DNA from 2 places in the Bacillus sp. ISL-35 genome. Region 2 is predicted to be linked to the other one. Evidence: a T-box and tRNA genes for the amino acid it is inferred to sense, from the RefSeq annotation. Region 2 holds a T-box; the other holds one or more tRNA genes.
What was found. A T-box is a leader RNA that pairs with one kind of tRNA and senses whether it is charged. The one in region 2 lies ahead of serS (serine--tRNA ligase), so its partner is inferred to be a tRNA-Ser.
Positions count from the first base shown of each region.

Region 1 (11,102 bases), on a different contig from region 2:
TGCCGGCACCTTTTGTACGAGCCATTAGCTCAGTCGGTAGAGCATCTGACTTTTAATCAGAGGGTCGAAGGTTCGAGTCCTTCATGGCTCACCAGTTTTTCAAAAAAATATGCGGGTGTGGCGGAATTGGCAGACGCACCAGACTTAGGATCTGGCGCCGCAAGGCGTGGGGGTTCGACTCCCTTCACCCGCACCATTTTTTCAAAAGCTAAATATGCGGAAGTAGTTCAGTGGTAGAATACAACCTTGCCAAGGTTGGGGTCGCGGGTTCGAATCCCGTCTTCCGCTCCATTTCTTAGCCGGGGTGGCGGAACTGGCAGACGCACAGGACTTAAAATCCTGCGGTAGGTGACTACCGTACCGGTTCGATTCCGGTCCTCGGCACCACCAAGTTAGCTAATATATTAAATATGCGCCCGTAGCTCAATTGGATAGAGCGTCTGACTACGGATCAGAAGGTTATGGGTTCGACTCCTTTCGGGCGCGCCATTATTTTTTTCTCAATAGAACGGGGAGTAGCTCAGCTTGGTAGAGCACTTGGTTTGGGACCAAGGGGTCGCAGGTTCGAATCCTGTCTTCCCGACCATTTCAATTTTAATATGGGGCCTTAGCTCAGCTGGGAGAGCGCCTGCCTTGCACGCAGGAGGTCAGCGGTTCGATCCCGCTAGGCTCCACCATATGTCTTAATAAAATAATTTGGCGGTGTAGCTCAGCTGGCTAGAGCGTACGGTTCATACCCGTAAGGTCGGGGGTTCGATCCCCTCCGCCGCTACCAAATTTAATCTGGTTGAACCTATTCAATCTAGGATATCCTGGACCTTTAGCTCAGCTGGTTAGAGCAGACGGCTCATAACCGTCCGGTCGTAGGTTCGAGTCCTACAAGGTCCACCATTTTACTTGTTTTAAATACGGAGGTATACCCAAGTCTGGCTGAAGGGATCGGTCTTGAAAACCGACAGGCGGGTAACACCGCGCGGGGGTTCGAATCCCTCTACCTCCTCCATAATTTTATTATCATTAATATCGTCGCGGGGTGGAGCAGTCCGGTAGCTCGTCGGGCTCATAACCCGAAGGTCGCAGGTTCAAATCCTGCCCCCGCAATCTGGTCCCGTGGTGTAGCGGTTAACATGCCTGCCTGTCACGCAGGAGATCGCCGGTTCGATCCCGGTCGGGACCGCCATTTTTATTTTTAGGATGCAATATTATAGTGGCTCAGTAGCTCAGTCGGTAGAGCAAGTTGCTCACATCGTTGAATAAGCTTCTGCGGCAACTTGCGAGAAAGACCGAAGGTCATTCGAGCAAAGGACCTAAACCAGTAAAAGTTTAGGATGCAATAATATTATAGTGGCTCAGTAGCTCAGTCGGTAGAGCAAAGGACTGAAAATCCTTGTGTCGGCGGTTCGATTCCGTCCTGAGCCACCTTATTTAATTTAAATAATTATATGATTGAGATATGGCGATTGTGGCGAAGTGGTTAACGCATCGGATTGTGGTTCCGACATTCGTGGGTTCGATTCCCATCAGTCGCCCCTTTTCTTAATATGCGGGTGTAGTTTACTGGTAAAACCTCAGCCTTCCAAGCTGATGTAGTGGGTTCGATTCCCATCACCCGCTCCATATATGGGCCTATAGCTCAGCTGGTTAGAGCGCACGCCTGATAAGCGTGAGGTCGGTGGTTCGAGTCCACTTAGGCCCATTTTTTATATTATTCCGCAGTAGCTCAGTGGTAGAGCACTCGGCTGTTAACCGAGCGGTCGTAGGTTCGAATCCTACCTGCGGAGCCATTATGGGGAAGTACTCAAGAGGCTGAAGAGGCGCCCCTGCTAAGGGTGTAGGTCGGGTAACCGGCGCGAGGGTTCAAATCCCTCCTTCTCCGCCATAAGGCCCCTTGGTCAAGCGGTTAAGACACCGCCCTTTCACGGCGGTAACACGGGTTCGAATCCCGTAGGGGTCATAAGGAAAGCTGTTAGCAATTATGCTAACAGCTTTTTTTTGTTTCTTAAAATTTGCCTGCTTTTGCTTCCAGTTTGTTGTTTTCTCAATACAGCACGCAGCAAACACTATCAAAACAGAGTACTTAGAAGATCTATGGATTTATGCCAGTTTAAAGATCGAAAAGGAAAAACGGGTGACATAAAGAAGAAATATATGCCCGGTTATAGGAAGAAAGGAAAAACGGGTCACATAAAGAAGAGATATGTGCCCAGTTATGGGGAGAAAGAGAAAACGGGTCACATAAAGAAGAGATATGTTCCCGGTTGTAGGCAGAAAGAGAAAAACGGGTCAAATAAGAAAGAGATATGTTCCCGGTTATAGGGAGAAAAGGGAAAACAGGTCACAAAATTAGAACCAGTACCCCTAATGTCCAAGTATGTAAGGATACGCGAAATAATACTGTTGAAATAACAGTTTAATCTGTTTGTCTAATATAAGCTTTTCAACAGCCTCATATTACCATTGCTACACCAGGCAGCTTAACCTAGACTTCTTCACACCTAACCACCATCCCATCACCTCCTCGACAATATGAAAACGCTATCAACCCAAAAACATTTTTAATCAACTTCTATCTATCAAACCTAATAAATTCAACCAGCCCTCTCGAAAAATCATTATTCACTTTCAACTTTCGTTCTCCAAATTTCGCGTAATTGGAAGATTTAGTACATTAAAGCGCTACCATTTGCGGGCTTTTGTCGAATTACAGGCTTTACTGAGTATTATTGTCGAAAAATTAAGAAAATGTTTACAAGGAATTCTTTATGGTAACTAGAATACTACTCAAATAGGAAGTTTTATTTGTTCAACAAAGGCAGGTGGAGGGCATTGGTGATTAATCCTACAGAGTTTGAATTGCATCTGTTCCATGAAGGGAATTTGTATCAGAGTCATAATTTATTTGGTGCGCATGTCATGAATCGAGGAACTGAAACATATACTCGATTTTGTGTGTGGGCTCCGAATGCGTCTGAAGTAAGGCTTGTGGGTGATTTTAATCATTGGAATGGAGAGAATCACAAGTTTCATAAAGTGAATAAGGAAGGTGTCTGGCAGCTTGCCTTAGAGGGTGATCTGACCGGGGCTATCTATAAATATGATATTTTGACAGCTGGTGGGGATAAGAAGCTTAAAGCTGATCCGTTTGCTTTCTTCTCGGAAGTGAGGCCAAATACCGCTTCGGTTGTTTATCCCCTTGATGGGTACAAATGGGGCGACCAGAGGTGGCTCCAGAAGCGTGAGAGGCGAAGCACACTTGATGAGCCGATGTTCATTTATGAACTGCATGTGGGTTCCTGGAAAAAACATGATGATGGATCGTTCCTTACATATCGTGAGCTTGCAGATGAGCTGATTCCTTATATTCTTTCACATGGATATACACATATCGAACTATTGCCTTTAACTGAGCATCCGCTCGACATGTCCTGGGGCTATCAATCCACAGGTTATTTTTCTGTTACAAGCCGTTATGGGACACCACATGATTTTATGTATTTCGTAGATATGTGCCATCAAAACGGGATCGGAGTTATCCTTGACTGGATTCCTGGCCATTTTTGCAAGGATGCTCATGGGCTGTATCAGTTTGATGGCAGTTATGTTTTTGATTACCAGCGTGAGAGTGACCGGGAGAACCTCGTTTGGGGAACAGCCAATTTTGACTTAGGAAAAACAGAGGTTCAGAGCTTCCTGATTTCGAGTGCAATTTTCTGGCTGGAGAAATATCATATTGACGGCTTCAGGGTTGATGCGGTCGCGAACATCATCTATTGGCCTAATTCAGTCAATGCAGCCAATCCATACGGGGTGGAATTTTTAAAGAAGCTGAATAAAGCAGTGAAGGATTTTGAACCTGGTGCTTTGATGGTTGCGGAGGATTCGACTGACTGGCCGCAGGTGACAGCTCCAGTGGAGTATGGCGGACTCGGGTTTACCTACAAGTGGAACATGGGATGGATGAACGACACCTTAAAGTATATGGAGGAAGAAAGCCATAACAGGAAACATATACATGATAAGGTTACGTTCTCCCTGCTTTATGCTTTTTCAGAGAATTTTGTCCTGCCTTTTTCACATGATGAGGTGGTGCATGGAAAGAAGTCACTGCTTGACAAAATGCCGGGGGATTACTGGCAAAAATTCGCGCAGCTGCGCCTTTTACTTGGATTCATGGTGGCGCATCCGGGAAAGAAGCTGACCTTCATGGGGACAGAATTTGGCCAGTTTTCGGAATGGAAGGACCAGGAACAGCTTGACTGGAATCTCTTTGGGTATGAAATGCATGAAAAAATAAACCATTATACAAAAGAGCTGATCAAACTGTATAAGCGTTCAAAGCCGTTGTATGAGGTTGACCAGAGCTATGAAGGGTTTGAGTGGATTGATGCGGATAACCGTGACCAGTCGGTTTTCTCTTTTATCCGAAAAGGTCAGAATCCGGAAGATTTACTTGTCATCGTCTGTAATTTTACTGAGAAAGTTTACAGTGACTATCGGATCGGTGTTCCGAAGCCCGGGGAATATCGGGAAATTTTAAACAGCGATGCCGAGGTTTTCGGGGGTTCAGGCGTGTTGAATAAAAAAGTGCGAAAAGCAGAAGAAATAGCTTTCCATGGAAGGCCATATTCTATAGAGATGAGTATTTCTCCATTCGGAATCTCAGTTTTACGTCCTGTTATCAAAAGAAAGGGGAGAAACAATCATGCAAAAGAAGAAATGCGTGGCAATGCTGTTGGCAGGAGGAAAAGGAAGCCGGCTGCACTCACTGACAAAGAATCTCGCTAAACCTGCTGTCCCTTTTGGCGGCAAATACCGGATCATCGATTTTCCATTGAGTAACTGCACCAATTCAGGGATCCATACAGTCGGAGTATTGACCCAGTATCAGCCTTTATTGCTTAACTCCTATATTGGCATTGGCAGTGCATGGGACCTCGACAGAAAGGATGGCGGGGTGACAGTGCTGCCGCCTTATGCTGAGAGTTCCGAGGTCAAATGGTATTCAGGCACGGCAAGTGCGATTTTTCAGAACCTGAATTATCTTGATCAGTATAATCCTGAATATGTTTTGATTCTTTCAGGTGACCATATCTATAAAATGAATTATGAATTGATGCTCAACTATCATGAGGAAAAAGGAGCTGATGTGACCATTTCGGTCATAGAGGTGCCTTGGGAAGAAACCAATCGTTTCGGGATCATGAACACGGATTCCGAGCTGAGAATTACTGAATTTGAAGAAAAACCGGATGTCGCGAAAAATAATCTCGCTTCGATGGGTATTTATATTTTTAAATGGAGTGTTTTAAGGGAATATCTGATAAGGGATGACCAGAATCCCGAATCCAGCCATGATTTTGGCAAGGATATCATTCCGCTGCTGATCGAAGAAAATATGAAGTTATTTGCCTATCCTTTTAAAGGCTACTGGAAGGATGTAGGGACAGTTCAGAGCCTGTGGGAAGCGAATATGGATTTATTGGATAAGGATTGTGAGCTGAATCTGTTCGACCAGTCGTGGCGGATTTATTCCGTGAACCCGAATCAGCCGCCGCAATACATTTGTCCAGAGGGGGAAGTTTCGGAATCCCTGGTCAATGAGGGCTGCAAGATTGAAGGGGAAGTTTCTAAAACGGTCGTGTTCCAGGGTGTGACGGTTAAAAAAGGTGCAGTCATCAAGGAAGCGGTCATTATGCCAGATGCCGTCATTGGCCATAATTGCGTGATTGAAAAGGCGATTGTGTCGCCAGGCGTGTATGTCCCGGATGGAACGATCATCAGGCCAGATGATAGCTGCAATGAAATTACATTAGTATCGGAAGAAACAATCGGTGAATTGCAATCCAATTGAACCGACTTCGGGAGGAAATAGAAATGAATAAACGATTATTGGGAGTAATAGATGCGACAACCGTTCACGAAGATCTCCAGGATCTATCCCTGCATCGGTCGGTGGCGGCGATTCCCTTTGGCGGACGATACAGGCTGATTGATTTTATCCTTTCCAACATGGTTAATTCGGGAATCGAGAGTGTGGCGATTTTTCCGAAATTCCAGTACCGGTCGTTGATGGACCATTTAGGCTCAGGCAGGAATTGGGATCTCAACCGAAAAAGGGATGGATTGTTTTTCTTCCCTGCACCTAATCTTGATAAACATTATACGGGAATTGGGACTTTGGATCATTTTGCCGATAACATTGATTATTTTGAACGCAGTACACAGGATTATGCGTTGATTGCGAATTCCTATACGGTTTTCAATATGGATTTCCAGCCTTTGCTTGACTGGCATATTGAATCCGGCTGTGACATTACAGAGGTACAGAAGAATGGAAGGTCGCTAGGAATTTACCTTGTAAAGAAAACGCTGCTGATGGATTTGATCCTGACAAGGAATGAAACAGGATATTCGAATATGAGGGATGCTGCCAGGGATACCAGCAGTCAGTTACAGCTTTGTTATTACGATTATGAAGGCTATGCCGTGATGGTCGATACCATCTCCAAATATTTCAGTGTGAGCATGGATTTGCTAAAGCCTGAGGTTTGGAAGGAGTTATTCCCTAAAGAACGCCCTATTTTAACAAAGGTAAAAGATGAGCCGCCAACTCGCTATGATGTCGATGCATCGGTCCGAAACTCAATGGTCGCTAATGGAGGGATGATTGAGGGGACCGTTGAAAACAGTATTATTGGCAGAGGTGTGAAAATCGGGAAGGGTACAGTGATCCGCAATTGTATCATCATGCAAAAGACGCAGATTAAGGAGAATTGTATATTGGACTCAGTCATTGTAGATAAGGATGCAAGAATCGAGGCAGGAACCGTGATTACAGCGCCAGCAGACTCGCCTGCTGTCATCCGTAAAGGGGCAGTCCAGGGAGTGGGGAGCAGCTCGTGAAGGTTTTATTCGCAGTATCGGAATGTGTTCCTTTCATCAAGTCAGGGGGCCTAGCAGATGTAGCGGGATCACTTCCGAAGGAACTAAAGAAAATGGGAACGGATGTCAGGGTGATTTTACCGAAATACGGGTTGATTCCTGAGAAATTCCGTTCTGAAATGAAGAAAGTGACAGAGTTTACTGTGCAATTAGGCTGGCGCTCGCAATATTGCGGCATTGAAACTCTTGAACATGATGGTGTCACATTTTACTTTGTGGACAATGAGTATTATTTCAAGCGGGATAGCCTTTATGGGCATTATGATGATGGGGAGCGTTTTTCCTTTTTCAGCAGGGCGGTGCTCGAGTTCATCGCTGAAAGCGAATTTTATCCTGATGTGATCCATTGCCATGACTGGCATACCGGGATGATTCCATTCTTGCTGCGGACAGAGTATTATAAGCGTCCGGGTTATGGACTGATCCGGTCGGTATTCACAATTCATAATCTACAATTCCAGGGAATCTTCCCACAGGAAGTGCTGGGTGACCTGCTGCAGATTGAGAGCTCTTATTTCAATGAGGAACAGCTTGAATTTTACGGGATGGCCAATTTCATGAAAGCGGCATTGATTTCAGCAGATCATATCACGACTGTCAGCCCCACCTATAAGGACGAAATCCAGACCGAGTATTTTGGTGAAAAACTTGATGGGATCCTGAGAAAAAGAAAGGAGGATCTTTCCGGGATCCTGAACGGGATCGACCATGTTGCATATGACCCGGAAAGCGATCCTGGCCTGGCCGCCAGTTTTGGAGTATGGGGACTTGAAAGAAGAGTGATCAACAAGCTGCAAGTACAGCGAAGTTTTGGCCTGCCAGTCAATGATGATGTTCCGGTTGTAGCGATGATCACAAGGCTTACCAAACAAAAAGGCCTTGATTTGGTCAGGAAAGTTTTCCATGAAATCTTGGCAACAGGATTGCAGCTCGTTGTTCTTGGCACCGGTGACCCTGAGTTTGAGCACTTCTTCAGGGACATGGCTGTGCAGTACCCTGATCAATGTGGCGTTTATATCGGTTTTGATGAAAATCTTGCACATCAGGTGTATGCAGGATCGGATTTATTTTTGATGCCATCAAAGTTCGAGCCTTGCGGATTGAGCCAGATGATCGCGATGCGCTATGGATCGATCCCGGTTGTCAGGGAGACGGGCGGGCTGAACGATACGGTCCAGCCTTATAATGAATTTAACGGGCAGGGCAATGGTTTTACTTTTGCAAATTTCAATGCCCATGACATGCTCTTTACGATTGAACGGGCACTGTCTTTTTACCATCAGCGTGAAAAATGGCTGCAGCTGATGGCAACGGCGATGGAAACAGACTATAGCTGGGCGCAGTCGGCAAGACAATACAAAGACTTGTATTCCGATCTCATCTCAAGGAGTGAATCGCATGTTTTCTAATGTTCCCAAATTCAAAACCGCTTTCTTGAAAAAACTCGAGATGATGTTTGGAACCAGCTTTGAAGAAAGCACGAGCCGGGAGCAATTCCAGACTCTCGGGCATATGATCAGGGAGCATGTGAGTTCTGATTGGATTAAAACAAATGAATTATATCGTGCTGGCGCGAAAAAGCAGGTGTATTACCTGTCAATCGAATTCCTGTTGGGACGGCTGCTCAGGCACAATCTAATCAACCTGGGTGTTGAAGAGGTTGTATGCAAGGGACTCAGAGAACTGGGAATCGAGCTTGATCAATTGGAGGAAATCGAGGCGGATGCCGGTCTTGGCAATGGCGGTCTTGGCCGTCTTGCCGCCTGTTTCCTTGATTCGCTGGCATCGCTTGATTTGCCTGGACATGGCTGCGGAATCCGTTACAAGCATGGCTTGTTTGAGCAGAAAATCGTTGATGGCTACCAGGTTGAACTTCCGGAGCAATGGCTGAGGCACGGTCATGTGTGGGAGGTACGCAAGACGGATGATGCAGTGGAAGTCCCTTTTTGGGGAGAGATTGAGAGCAGAATGGAAAATGGCCGGCTCGTTTTCAGGCATCTGAACGCCGAGACCATCATGGCTGTTCCATACGATCTTCCTGTCATCGGGTATCAGACCCAGACGGTAAATACCCTTCGTCTTTGGAATGCTGAGCCATCGAGATTTCCGGCTAATGCCGATATTTTCAAATATAAGAAGGATACCGAGTCGGTTTCGGAGTTTTTATATCCGGACGATACCCATGACGAAGGAAAAATCCTGCGGCTGAAGCAGCAATATTTCCTTGTCGCAGCGAGCTTGAAGGCGATTGTGAAATCGTTTAAAAAGAAGAATAAGAGTTTGCTAGAGTTCCATGATTATGTGAGCATCCACATCAATGATACACACCCTGCAATCGCGGTACCTGAGTTAATGAGGATTCTCATGGATGAAGAGGGACTTGGCTGGGAAGATGCGTGGCATATTACTGTCCAGACGCTTTCCTATACAAACCATACAACCCTGGCAGAGGCGCTTGAACGCTGGCCAATCAGGATATTCCAGCCGTTGCTGCCTCGTATATACATGATCGTGGAAGAGATAAACGAGCGTTTCTGTAAAGAGGTATGGGAGCAATATTCAGGGGATTGGACCCGGGTCGAAAGCATGGCAATCATTGCCCATGGCGAGGTGAGGATGGCTCCGCTAGCGATTGTCGGCAGTCACAGCATTAATGGGGTGGCAAAGCTCCATACGGATATCTTGAAAAATCGGGAAATGAACTTGTTTTATCAATTCTATCCAGAGCGATTCAATAACAAGACGAATGGCATCACTCACCGGCGCTGGCTGTTGAAGGCAAACCCTGGATTGTCCGGGTTGATTACCGATGCAATTGGTCCAGATTGGGTAGGTGCGCCGCATAAACTGGAGGAATTGATGCGCTACAAGGAAGATGCAGCCTTCCTGGAAAAACTGCATGGCATCAAGCAGGAGAATAAAGAACGACTCGCAAGGCGGATTTTTGATAAAACGGGGATTGAAGTCGACACAGAATCGATTTTCGATATCCAGGTAAAAAGGCTCCACGCCTATAAGCGGCAGCTGTTGAATGTGCTGCACATCATGCAGCTGTATAATGCGTTGAAAAAAGACCCGGAAGCACTGTTGTATCCACGGACCTTCATTTTTGGCGCCAAAGCCTCACCTGGGTATTATTTTGCCAAAAATGTGATTAAACTCATTAACAGTGTTGCTGACAAGGTGAATAATGACCCGGCGACGAAAGAGAAGCTGAAGGTCGTTTTCCTTGAAAATTATCGTGTGTCGCTGGCCGAGGAGATTTTTCCGGCAGCGGATATCAGTGAGCAGATTTCAACGGCGAGCAAGGAAGCTTCTGGGACAGGAAATATGAAGTTCATGATGAACGGCGCTTTGACACTGGGCACACTTGATGGTGCCAATGTCGAGATTACGGAAATGGTTGGCAGGGAGAACATCTTCCTGTTCGGATTGAGTGCAGAGGAAGTGCTGGATTACCAGCATAACGGCGGCTATCATTCGCTGGAGTACTACCACCATGATGAACGGATCCGGGAAGTCGTTGACCAGCTGGTGAATGGGTTCTTCCCTGATACTGAGAACCATTTCAATGAAATCTATGATTCTTTGCTGGGCCATAATGACCAGTATTTTGTTCTGAGGGACTTTGCTTCCTATGCAGAGGCACACCAGGAAGTCAGCCGGAAATACTTCAACCGCGGCGAATGGCTGCGGATGAGCCTGGTGAATATCGCCAAGTCCGGATATTTCTCCAGCGACAGGACCATAAGGGAATATGCGGATGAAATCTGGAAAGTCCAATCTGCTTTGAAAGTATAGAATTAGGCCAAACCGTTGACGGTTTGGCCTGTTCTTGTCTTATATCCTTTTCATAGAATCAACAGCCCAGTGCCAATCGTAATCAATACAGCACCTGTCACGGTAGAGCGGGTCGGTTTTTCTTTTAGAATGATGAAGCTCAGGATCATTGTGAGGACGACGCTGAATTTATCGATGGGATTAACGATACTTACCTTTCCGATTGCGAGTGCGGCGAAGTAACAAAGCCAGGAGAAGCCTGTGGCTGCACCGGATAGGATCAGAAAGATGTAAGACTTCCTTGAAATCTTCTTCAATTCCTTCACAGTTCCCTGAAAAAATACAATTCCCCAGGCAAAAATAATGATCACGACAGTCCG
Region 1 is NZ_JAGGQK010000013.1:96,523-107,624, reverse strand. Features, by position in the region: tRNA gene J7E38_RS17680 (tRNA-Thr) at 1-8, shown strand, start outside; tRNA gene J7E38_RS17675 (tRNA-Lys) at 19-94, shown strand; tRNA gene J7E38_RS17670 (tRNA-Leu) at 112-196, shown strand; tRNA gene J7E38_RS17665 (tRNA-Gly) at 217-291, shown strand; tRNA gene J7E38_RS17660 (tRNA-Leu) at 299-387, shown strand; tRNA gene J7E38_RS17655 (tRNA-Arg) at 413-489, shown strand; tRNA gene J7E38_RS17650 (tRNA-Pro) at 510-586, shown strand; tRNA gene J7E38_RS17645 (tRNA-Ala) at 602-677, shown strand; tRNA gene J7E38_RS17640 (tRNA-Met) at 699-775, shown strand; tRNA gene J7E38_RS17635 (tRNA-Ile) at 815-891, shown strand; tRNA gene J7E38_RS17630 (tRNA-Ser) at 911-1,003, shown strand; tRNA gene J7E38_RS17625 (tRNA-Met) at 1,028-1,101, shown strand; tRNA gene J7E38_RS17620 (tRNA-Asp) at 1,105-1,180, shown strand; tRNA gene J7E38_RS17615 (tRNA-Phe) at 1,347-1,419, shown strand; tRNA gene J7E38_RS17610 (tRNA-His) at 1,457-1,529, shown strand; tRNA gene J7E38_RS17605 (tRNA-Gly) at 1,544-1,617, shown strand; tRNA gene J7E38_RS17600 (tRNA-Ile) at 1,623-1,696, shown strand; tRNA gene J7E38_RS17595 (tRNA-Asn) at 1,710-1,784, shown strand; tRNA gene J7E38_RS17590 (tRNA-Ser) at 1,789-1,879, shown strand; tRNA gene J7E38_RS17585 (tRNA-Glu) at 1,883-1,954, shown strand; gene glgB (1,4-alpha-glucan branching protein GlgB) at 2,827-4,785, shown strand; gene J7E38_RS17575 (glucose-1-phosphate adenylyltransferase) at 4,703-5,851, shown strand; gene J7E38_RS17570 (GlgC family sugar phosphate nucleotidyltransferase) at 5,875-6,903, shown strand; gene glgA (glycogen synthase GlgA) at 6,900-8,351, shown strand; gene J7E38_RS17560 (glycogen/starch/alpha-glucan phosphorylase) at 8,341-10,743, shown strand; gene J7E38_RS17555 (EamA family transporter) at 10,794-11,102, opposite strand, start outside.
Region 1: it has a tRNA-Ser gene. The T-box ahead of serS (serine--tRNA ligase) is inferred to sense a tRNA for this amino acid. The anticodon was not compared.

Region 2 (11,102 bases):
CTCAAGGACACATACATAGTATACTAACTCTGCTTATAAAAATCAATGTTTATCAGCTGTCAATTCCTGTCTGCTGTTCCATCGCTTGTTTTGCCTGTTTCTTTTTCTGCTTCTTCTCTTCTCGGAGCTTTCTGAAAAAATCGGACAGCAATGCTCCGCACTCCTCTTTCAGAACTCCTGACACGACTTCACTTTGATGGTTGAAACGTTCATCCTGGAGAATGTTCATGAAGGTACCAGCACAGCCGCCTTTTGGGTCTGCTGCACCATAAACTACTCTTTTCACCCGGGAGAGCATGATTGCCCCTGCACACATTGGACAAGGCTCGAGTGTGACATATAGAACGGCATCTTCAAGCCGCCATGTGCCGAGTTTTTTGCAGGCTTCGTCAATCGCCAGTACCTCTGCATGGGCAATCGAGCTCTGCCGTGTTTCACGGAGATTATAGGCCCTGGCGATAACCTCTCCATCCAGGACGATGACTGCACCAATCGGCACCTCACCAATCTGCCCTGCCTTTTTCGCCTCTTCAATTGCTTCTAGCATATATCGTTCATCTGGAGTATATTCCATCTTTTCCTCCATTAAGGTGTTTTATATTTCCAACTGGTTTAATAATCCCCTGCCGGTAAAAATATAAAGGAGAAGGAGAGGATTATTCATGTCAAAGACTGCCCTATTAATTATCGATATGATCAATGACTTTAATTTCGATGCAGGGGAAGCCCTTGCCAAAAATACAGAAAACATCATCGATCCGATTTTAACCTTAAAGAAATCTTTCATTGATAAGGACATGCCTGTCATCTATATTAATGATCATTATAATCTATGGCAGGCTGATTTTGAAAAAATCATGGATTATTGCTCGAATGAAACGAGCGAGGACATCATTAAAAAAATCGCCCCTGAAAAGAACAAGGACTATTTCCTGATCAAGCCGAAGCACTCCGCTTTTTATGGAACCGCTCTGCATACATTGCTTCAGCAGCTGAAGGTGGATACCCTGGTCCTTGCCGGGATCGCCGGGAACATTTGCGTGCTTTTTACTGCGAATGATGCGTATATGCGTGAATACAATCTCATCATACCAGAGGACTTCATTGCCTCTAATGATGATAAGGACAACCAATATGCACTGACCATGATGAAAAATGTCCTGTCCGCTGATACAAGACCTTCAAAGGAGCTTGATTTATAACATACTGCATTTTCTTCCTTCATACAATGGTTGTAGCGCTAAAATGCCAGGGAGGGAAGAAGATGCAAATCCATGTGGTACAGCAAGGACAGACATTGACACAGATTGCCCAAATATACGGGTCATCTGTTGCGGATATAACCGAGGCAAATGAACTGCCCAACCCCAATAATCTAGTCGTCGGCCAGGCAATGGTCATCCCGATTGTCGGAAGTTTCTATTTTGTCCAGGCCGGAGACAGCTTGTGGTCTATTTCCCGGAGGTTCGGAACCACTCCCCAGGAGCTTGCCCGGATCAACGCAATTTCGGTGAACCAGCCGCTATCTGTTGGATTCCGGCTTTATATACCTCAACAGCCAAAATCGAATGCCGAATTTAATGCATATGTAGAACCGCGCGGAAACACAGTCGCCCCCGCACTGGAAACGGCGGCACGGGAAGCCGCCCCTTATTTGACCTATCTTGCGCCATTCAGTTTTCAGGCGCTGCGTGACGGCACTTTGAAGGAGCCGCTATTGAACAATTTCCCGGCCATCGCCGAGGCAAACAATAATATATTGATGATGGTCATTACCAACCAGGAAAATGACCAGTTCAGCGATGAGCTTGGCCGTATCCTCCTGAATGATATGGCCATTCAGGATAAATTCCTGAACAATATTGTTGCAACCGCTAAAAAATATGGCTTCCGCGATATTCATTTTGATTTTGAATTCCTGCGTCCGGCAGACCGTGAAGCCTATAACAACTTCCTGCGAAAAGCGAGGGATCGTTTTAAACAGGAGGGCTGGTTCATTTCCACTGCATTGGCTCCTAAAACGAGCGCTGCCCAGACCGGTGCCTGGTACACTGCACATGATTACAAAACACATGGGGAAATAGTCGATTTCGTCGTCATCATGACCTATGAATGGGGCTATAGCGGCGGACCTGCCCAGGCAGTATCCCCGATTGGCCCTGTCCGTGAGGTGCTGGAGTATGCCGCGAGCGAAATGCCTCCACAGAAAATCATGATGGGCCAGAACCTTTATGGATACGATTGGACTCTTCCATTTGTTCAGGGATCGATCGCACGCGCCGTCAGTCCGCAACAGGCCATCCAGATCGCAGCAGATAATAATGTCGCGATCCAGTACAACACAAAGTCCCAGGCACCGACATTCCGATATACAGCATCAGACGGAAAACAGCATGAAGTCTGGTTTGAGGATGCGCGTTCCATCCAGGCGAAATTCGACCTGATCAAGGAATTGAATCTGAGAGGCATGAGCTATTGGAAGCTAGGACTCTCCTTTCCGCAAAACTGGCTGCTCATCCAGGAAAATTTCAATGTAGTGAAAAGATAAGGCTTCATTATAGAAGCTTACTATTAAAAATTTTTTACAAATTCCGATAATATATGACAGGCGCAGTATTTATGCGGCTGTCTTCTTTTTTTGCTAAAATTGCCTCTAAATATAGCATATCCATTCCATGTACTGGTGTGATAAAATGGACTTTGCGTGATTTAACTGACAGAAATGTAAAAAAAGATACAGATACAACGGAGAGGGAGGACATGTTGTGGAAGGAACACCTTTTATAACGGTTGAAGGACCGATCGGAATCGGCAAAACGTCATTGGCCAGAGCCATTTCCGAACGATTCCAATTTGCACTTTTAAAAGAAATTGTCGACGAAAATCCATTTTTGGGGAAGTTTTACGATAACATCGAAGAATGGAGCTTCCAGACAGAAATGTTTTTCCTCTGCAATCGATATAAGCAGCTTGGAGATATTAATGAACATTACCTCAGCCAAAACAAGCCTGTCGTAGCTGACTATCATATCATGAAAAACCTCATTTTCGCCCAGCGCACATTGAATGAGCAGGAATACAAAAAATACTTAGATATTTATCAAATCCTGACAAAAGATATGCCTAAGCCAAATGTCATCATTTATCTTAATGCAAGCCTCGATACATTGCTGAAACGCATCAAGATGCGCGGCCGCGAAGTCGAAAAAAACATCAGTCCTTTATATCTAGAGCAATTATCGCTTGATTATGAACAAGCCATGCTTCAATTTGAGCAAGACCACCCTGAAATCCCAGTCCTCCGTTTCAGCGGCGATGACCTGGATTTCGTCAGGCATGAAGAAGATCTCCAGCTGATCATTGACCAGCTAACCGCATCATTAAGAAAAAGGAGCGTACAACCATGAATTTAAGAACAAAATATGACATCCCGGCTAATGCCGTCATCACGATTGCCGGTACCGTTGGAGTCGGCAAATCTACCATGACGAATGCGTTGGCGGATGCCCTCAGGTTCCGTACATCCTTTGAAAAGGTAGACACGAATCCATACCTTGATAAGTTTTATGCTGACTTTGAACGCTGGAGCTTCCATTTGCAAATTTACTTCCTTGCTGAGCGCTTCAAGGAACAAAAAAGAATTTTTGAATACGGTGGCGGTTTTATCCAGGACCGTTCAATTTATGAAGATACAGGCATTTTCGCAAAAATGCATTATGAAAAAGGCACAATGTCCCCGGTGGACTACGAAACTTATAAGAGCCTATTCGACGCAATGGTCATGACTCCATATTTCCCACACCCTGACCTGCTGATTTATTTAGAAGGTTCGATCGACGATATTCTTGAGCGCATCAAGCTAAGAGGTCGTCCAATGGAGCAGCAGACACCAATCAGTTATTGGGAAGAAATGCATGCCCGCTATGAGAACTGGATCAATAACTTTAACGCATGCCCTGTCCTGCGCTTGAATATCAATGATTACGATTTGTTCAACAATCCGGAATCCATTGAGCCAATCGTGGAGAAAATCGCAGCACATATCAAACAAACTCAATTATTGAAAAAGTAAAACCGCCATTTGGCGGTTTTTATTTTGGAGAAAGATTTTCGTATAGGTATGCGAAATCATAATAAGCGGAGAATTTCCGGCTATTTTATATAGATTGGCTTATGATGCAGAAATAAGCGGAGATATTCCTGCCTTGTTCTATTTAAGCTAAAATTCATCAATTTTGATTAAATAAACGGAAAAGCTCCCCTTATTTTTAGCTAGATAAGGGGAAATCCAAAATTAAGCGGAATTTATCCGCTTAATTTTCAATATAAAAAAACCCGCTACATAGTAACGGGTTTTCTTACACAATCTCCAAATTGTTTTATGCGTTAATGCTTTAATTGAAAAATTAATGGAGGAGGTAGAGGGATTCGAACCCCCGCGCGGTGTTACCCGCCTGTCGGTTTTCAAGACCGATCCCTTCAGCCGGACTTGGGTATACCTCCGAGACAAGAAATATAATATCATGTATTCAAAAACGAGTCAACACTTCTTTAAAAGTTTTTTTGGGCAGGATCTAATCCTGCCCAAAAATCCCTTAAATAGTGCCGATTATTCAGGAGCAATAACTTCCCTATTGCCCATGTATGGACGCAGTGCTTCCGGAATGATGACACTTCCATCAGCCTGCTGGTAGTTCTCGAGAATCGCAGCAACTGTACGGCCAATTGCAAGGCCGGATCCGTTCAATGTATGGACATGTTCAGGCTTTGCTTTTGGCTCGCGACGGAAGCGGATATTTGCTCGTCTTGCCTGGAAGCTTTCAAAGTTACTGCAAGAAGAGATTTCCCTGTACGTGCCATAGCTTGGAATCCAGACTTCGATATCATACTTCTTAGCAGCAGTGAAGCCGAGGTCGGCAGAACACATGCTCAACACGCGGTATGGCAGGCCTAACAGCTGAAGCACCTTTTCGGCATGTCCAGTCAGCTTTTCCAGCTCGTCATAAGAGTCTTCTGGCTTAACAAACTTCACCAACTCGACCTTGTTGAACTGATGCTGGCGGATCAAACCACGTGTATCCCGGCCGGCAGATCCTGCCTCAGAACGGAAACATGCACTGTATGCTGCATAATTGACTGGCAGCTCTTCACCGCTCAGGATCTCATCGCGGTGCATATTCGTGACAGGCACCTCGGCTGTCGGGATCAGGAAGTAATCCTCGCTCTCGATTCGGAAGGCATCCTCTTCAAACTTCGGAAGCTGTCCTGTTCCTGTCATGCTTGCGCGGTTGACCATGTACGGAGGAAGGATTTCCTTGTAGCCATGCTCATCCACATGCAGGTCAAGCATGAAGCTCATCAATGCGCGCTCGAGGCGTGCGCCTAAGCCTTTGTAAAAAACAAAACGGCTTCCTGTTACTTTTCCTGCACGTTCAAAATCAAGAATCTTTAAATGGTCTGCGATTTCCCAATGCGGCTTAGCTTCAAATTCAAAGTCACGGACTTCGCCCCAATTACGAATTTCCACATTATCGTCTTCTGTTTCGCCAATCGGAACACTTTCATGCGGGATATTCGGAATGCTCAGCATTAATGCCTCCAGCTCTTCCTCCACCTCACGCAACTGATCATCCAGAACCTTGATTTTGTCGCCTACTTCACGCATTTCCGCAATCAGATGGTCTGCATCCTGCTTTTCACGCTTCAATTGCGCAACCTGTTGGGAAACTTCATTCCTTCTGCTCTTCAGCTGTTCAGCTTCAAGGATCAATTCCCTGCGCTTGACATCAAGGTCCTCAAACTTGCCAAAATCAGTCAAATCTTCGCCACGGTGCTGAAGCTTCTGTTTTACTTCTTCAAAATTCGCTCTTAAATACTTAACGTCTAACACTGCGGATTCCTCCTTTTTGATTGCAGTAAAAAGCTTTTGATAAAATAAAAAACTCCCGTCCCCAAAAAGGGACGAGAGTTAACCCGCGTTGCCACCCTAGTTGAAGGCAAAAATGCCTTCCACTCATAAAATAACGGTTTTTACCGAGAGTATTTACTGGCACATATGGCGTTCCATACTCTGCTCGAGGGCGGATTCATTTGTTCCAGACACCGGTTCTCACCAAACACCGGCTCTCTTCGGAATGGACACAAGCTACTATTCCCTCTCATCGCTTTTACTATCGAATTTTAATTCATAATTTACTACAATTATGTTCAGCATGCAAGCAGTTTATGCAAAATTTTTACTCTTAGACTCTTCCACCATATTTACAAAGTAATTCATGAGTCTATAATCATTAGTCAATTCCGGGTGGAAGGAACAGCCGAGGAATTGGCCATCACGTGCAGCGACAATCCTGTCATTATGCTTTGCAAGCACTTCGACATTCTCACCCGCTTCCACGATATGCGGAGCCCGAATGAATACGGCAGAAAAATTATCAGCCACTCCAGAAATATTAATATCCGCTTCAAAACTCTCACGCTGGCGTCCGAATGAGTTGCGTTCCACTTTCACATCCATGACACCGATATGTGGTTCATCATAGCCCACCACATCGCTCGCGAGTAAAATCAGTCCTGCGCAGGTCCCGAACATCGGCTTGCCATCTGCAGCGAATTTTTTCAACTCGTCCATGAAACCATACTTATCAATCAGACGGCGAATGGTCGTGCTCTCTCCGCCAGGAATGATCAGTCCGTCTATCTCTTCCAGCTGCCCGGGACGTTTAACAACAACCCTATCCGCCCCGGAAGCCTCAATTGCCCATATATGCTCACGGACAGCCCCTTGAAGGCCCAGTACTCCAATTTTCACCATATTGATACTCCTTACCAGCCGCGGTCCTGCATGCGGGCTTCAGGTGCCAATGATGAAATCTCTATGCCCTTCATCGGGATGCCAAGACCCTTCGAGATGTTCGCAATCAATTCGTAATCTTGATAATGAGTCGTTGCTTCGACAATAGCCTTTGCAAACTTCGCGGGATTGTCAGATTTAAAGATACCAGATCCTACAAATACTCCGTCTGCACCGAGCTGCATCATTAATGCTGCGTCTGCAGGCGTTGCTACGCCACCTGCTGCAAAGTTGACGACTGGGAGACGTCCAAGCTCCTTGATCTCAAGAAGAAGCTCATATGGCGCTCCTAGAAGCTTAGCTTCTGTCATGAGCTCGTCGATGTCCATGGCGACTACCTTGCGAACCTGTGCATTCACCTTGCGAATATGGCGCACTGCTTCAACGATGTTTCCAGTGCCAGGCTCACCCTTTGTACGAAGCATGGATGCTCCCTCACCGATCCTTCTGGCTGCTTCGCCAAGATCGCGGCATCCACAGACAAAAGGAACTGTGTAATCCCTTTTATTCAGGTGGTACTCCTCATCTGCCGGAGTCAAAACTTCACTTTCATCAATATAATCAACGCCCATCGCTTCAAGGACACGCGCTTCAACAATGTGGCCAATCCTTGCTTTTGCCATAACGGGAATCGTGACAGCACCCATCACTTCTTCAACGATTCTCGGGTCAGCCATTCTTGCTACACCGCCAGCTGCGCGGATATCTGAAGGGACACGCTCAAGTGCCATTACGGCAACCGCACCTGCTTCTTCAGCAATCTTAGCCTGCTCGGCATTGACAACATCCATGATGACGCCGCCCTTTTGCATTTCTGCCATACCACGTTTAACACGATCAGTACCTGTCTTCATTCTTACTCCCCCTTGTCCCTTTTAAGGGATTACTATGTAAAGCAAATATAAATAACTGGATATTCGGACTTTTTTGGTCGGAATTACAGCTACCCCTAATGAAAATAAACAATAAAAAAGGTTCCCTGTCAAGACAGGAAACCTTTCATTATTTATTAAAACCAGCCTTTTACTGTATCAGCCACTCCGCCAAACAGGTCGCCAAAGAATCCGCCGATTCCGCGCATCGCCAGCACGAACCAGTTCGCTTTTTCCACACTTTCAGCAGCAACAACTGGAACCTGAATTCCTTTTTGGCCATCTTCGGTAAGGAAGCTGATCTTTTCATCTTTATTGGACTTAACAGTCATATAGCCGACTTGTTCGCCTTTTTTAATTGGAGCAGTCAACTCGCCATCTTTATTAAGCTTCTTTTTATCGAGAACGAGCACTGGCTTATATTGATCTTTTTCGCCATTTCTGATTGTCATGGAGATCGCCTTTTTTGTCTGGATCTTCACGCTATCTTCCTTGCCCTTTGTTACCGGAAGAGTTTTCTTGCCTTTCAACTGATAATTCTTTTTCACAAGCTCTTCTTCTGAAAAATTACTGAAAGCAAAATCAAGGATTTTACGAGTCTCAGCAAAACGGCTGTCCTTGGAGTCCGCCTTCATGACAACAGAGATGACTCTCTGGCCATTCTTCATCGCTGTAGCTGTAAAACCATAACCCGCAAAATCTGTAGATCCTGTCTTCAGGCCATCGACACCATCGTATTGATAAATGAGGCCTGGAAGCATCCAGTTAAAGTTCTTGTACTCGCGGCCATCACGGAATTTCAGGGCCGGTACACTTGCTGTTTCCAAAACCTCCGGATAATCCTTCAGCAGTCTATAGGCGAGCTTTGCCATTGAACGTGCCGACATGACGTTTTCTTCATCAGGACTGCCTGCAGGATGGTGTCCTAATAGATCTCTATTGTTCAAACCTGAAGAGTTTACGAACTTATAATCCTTCAAGCCTAACTCGGCCGCTTTTTTGTTCATTTTTTCAACATGGTTCTTCTCTGTTCCGGAAAGAACCTCAGCTAATGCAACGGTAGCTGCGTTCCCGGAATGGATCGCCATTGCTTCATACAATTCTTTTACTGTATAATCCTCACCCTGTGTCAGCCCGACATTTGACAGGCCAGGTGCACCAGATAGCTTATGGACATATTCATTGATCTTTACCTTTTGGTCCCATTTCAACTTCCCTTGTTTGACCGCTTCAAGGACCATATATTCTGTCATCATCTTGGACATGGATGCTACACCAAGGACAACATCGGAATTTTTCTCATATAATACTCTGCCAGTATCCGCATCTATCAGCATTGCTGCCTCTGCATCGATGCCCAGCTGGCCCTCTGCTGCTTCAGCTTCCATTGAAAATCCTGAAAACATTGTTGTGATCGTTAAAATGAATGCTGCAAAAAACATTGAAAGCTGTTTCTGTTTACGATTCAAGACGAATTTCCCTCCATAGTTTTAAAATAATCTATAAAACTTGCATTTTTTTCTGCCTCTAAAAAATCACACCCGTATAGTTTACCATAAAAAAAATGAAAAAAATAGACAGAGAATAGTCACTCTGTCTATTGTAAAATTAGGAAAAAACAGGCTGGAAACAGGATAAAAGTCTTAGTCCCTGCCTGTTTTGGTTATATTTAATTGTCTTTTCGTAAACTTACTGCTAATTCACCAGTAGTAAAACCCAGATTCCGGGTTTCGCATTAAGACATGGAATAGTTTGGAGCTTCCTTCGTGATTTGGACATCATGTGGGTGGCTCTCTCTCAAGCCTGCGCCTGTCATCCTGATGAATTGGGCATTCTCCCTCAATTCTTCAAGGTTTGCTGTTCCGCAATATCCCATTCCCGAACGGATTCCTCCGATCAGCTGATAGATCGTATCTGTAAGAGGCCCTTTATAAGGGATCCTACCTTCAATCCCTTCCGGTACAAACTTCTTGTTATCTTCCTGGAAGTAACGATCCTTCGACCCTTTTTCCATCGCAGCAACTGAGCCCATGCCACGGTATACTTTGAAGCGTCTTCCCTGGTAGATTTCTGTTTCACCCGGACTCTCAGAGACACCAGCCAGCAAGCTTCCAAGCATGACCGCATGCCCACCGGCAGCTAGAGCCTTTACGATATCCCCGGAATACTTGATGCCGCCATCGGCAATGATTGCCTTGCCGTGCTTACGTGCTTCTGTCGCACAGTCATACACAGCTGTGATTTGCGGAACACCGACACCGGCAACCACGCGCGTAGTACAGATCGAACCAGGGCCAATGCCAACCTTGACGATATCTGCGCCAGCCTCGATCAGATCTTTTGTTGCTTCTGCTGTCGCGACATTTCCGGCAATGATATTAAGTTCTGGGTAGGCTTCACGGATTTGTTTTACCGTTTCAATTACACCCTTCGAATGCCCATGCGCTGTATCAACAACAATGACATCCACATGTGATTTCACCAGCATCTCAACGCGTTTCATTGTATCCGCTGTGACACCGACTGCAGCACCGCACAACAAACGGCCTTTCGAATCCTTCGAGGAGTTCGGGAACTCAATCACTTTTTCAATGTCTTTAATGGTGATGAGGCCCTTCAAAACGCCTTCGTCATTTACTAGTGGGAGTTTTTCAATCTTATGGCGCTGAAGGATTTGTTCGGCTTCCTGAAGGGTTGTACCTACAGAAGCAGTCACCAGGTTTGTCTTAGTCATGACTTCCTCAATTTTAATGGAGTAATCCTGGATAAAACGCATATCACGATTCGTAATGATTCCAACTAACTTTTGTTCTTCTTCGTTATTGACAATCGGAACACCAGAAATTCGGTATTTCCCCATCAGATGTTCAGCATCATATACCTGATGCTCTGGGGTTAAAAAGAAAGGATCAGTGATGACTCCACTTTCAGAGCGCTTCACCTTATCAACCTGATCTGCCTGGGCTTCAATGGACATGTTTTTATGTATGATGCCCAGACCGCCCTGCCTTGCAATGCTAATTGCTAATTCAGCTTCTGTTACAGTATCCATTCCTGCACTGATGATTGGAATATTCAGTCTTAAAGTCTCCGTCAGGTTCACCTTGAGGCTGACATCCTTTGGCAAAACCTCAGATTTAGCCGGCACCAACAGTACATCATCAAACGTTAATCCTTCTTTTACAAACTTACTTTCCCACATAGTAAATGCCCCCCTTTAAGAAAATATTATTTGTAGGTTATCAATTGGTTAAAATACTGTCAAGGACGATGTTATTTGTTAGATTTTTCAGTTAACTTGGAGGTTTTTTATGTGTCTTTGCCCTATAAAGAATGGAATAGCTATACACTCTTCTTTTCAGCCGAATATTCACAGG
Region 2 is NZ_JAGGQK010000015.1:1,897-12,998, reverse strand. Features, by position in the region: gene tadA (tRNA adenosine(34) deaminase TadA) at 53-574, opposite strand; gene J7E38_RS19120 (cysteine hydrolase family protein) at 663-1,202, shown strand; gene J7E38_RS19115 (glycoside hydrolase family 18 protein) at 1,265-2,548, shown strand; gene J7E38_RS19110 (deoxynucleoside kinase) at 2,766-3,407, shown strand; gene J7E38_RS19105 (deoxynucleoside kinase) at 3,404-4,072, shown strand; tRNA gene J7E38_RS19100 (tRNA-Ser) at 4,411-4,503, opposite strand; gene serS (serine--tRNA ligase) at 4,610-5,890, opposite strand; T-box leader at 5,955-6,171, opposite strand; gene pdxT (pyridoxal 5'-phosphate synthase glutaminase subunit PdxT) at 6,224-6,814, opposite strand; gene pdxS (pyridoxal 5'-phosphate synthase lyase subunit PdxS) at 6,826-7,707, opposite strand; gene J7E38_RS19080 (serine hydrolase) at 7,863-9,131, opposite strand; gene guaB (IMP dehydrogenase) at 9,461-10,927, opposite strand; gene J7E38_RS19070 (YaaC family protein) at 11,039-11,102, shown strand, end outside.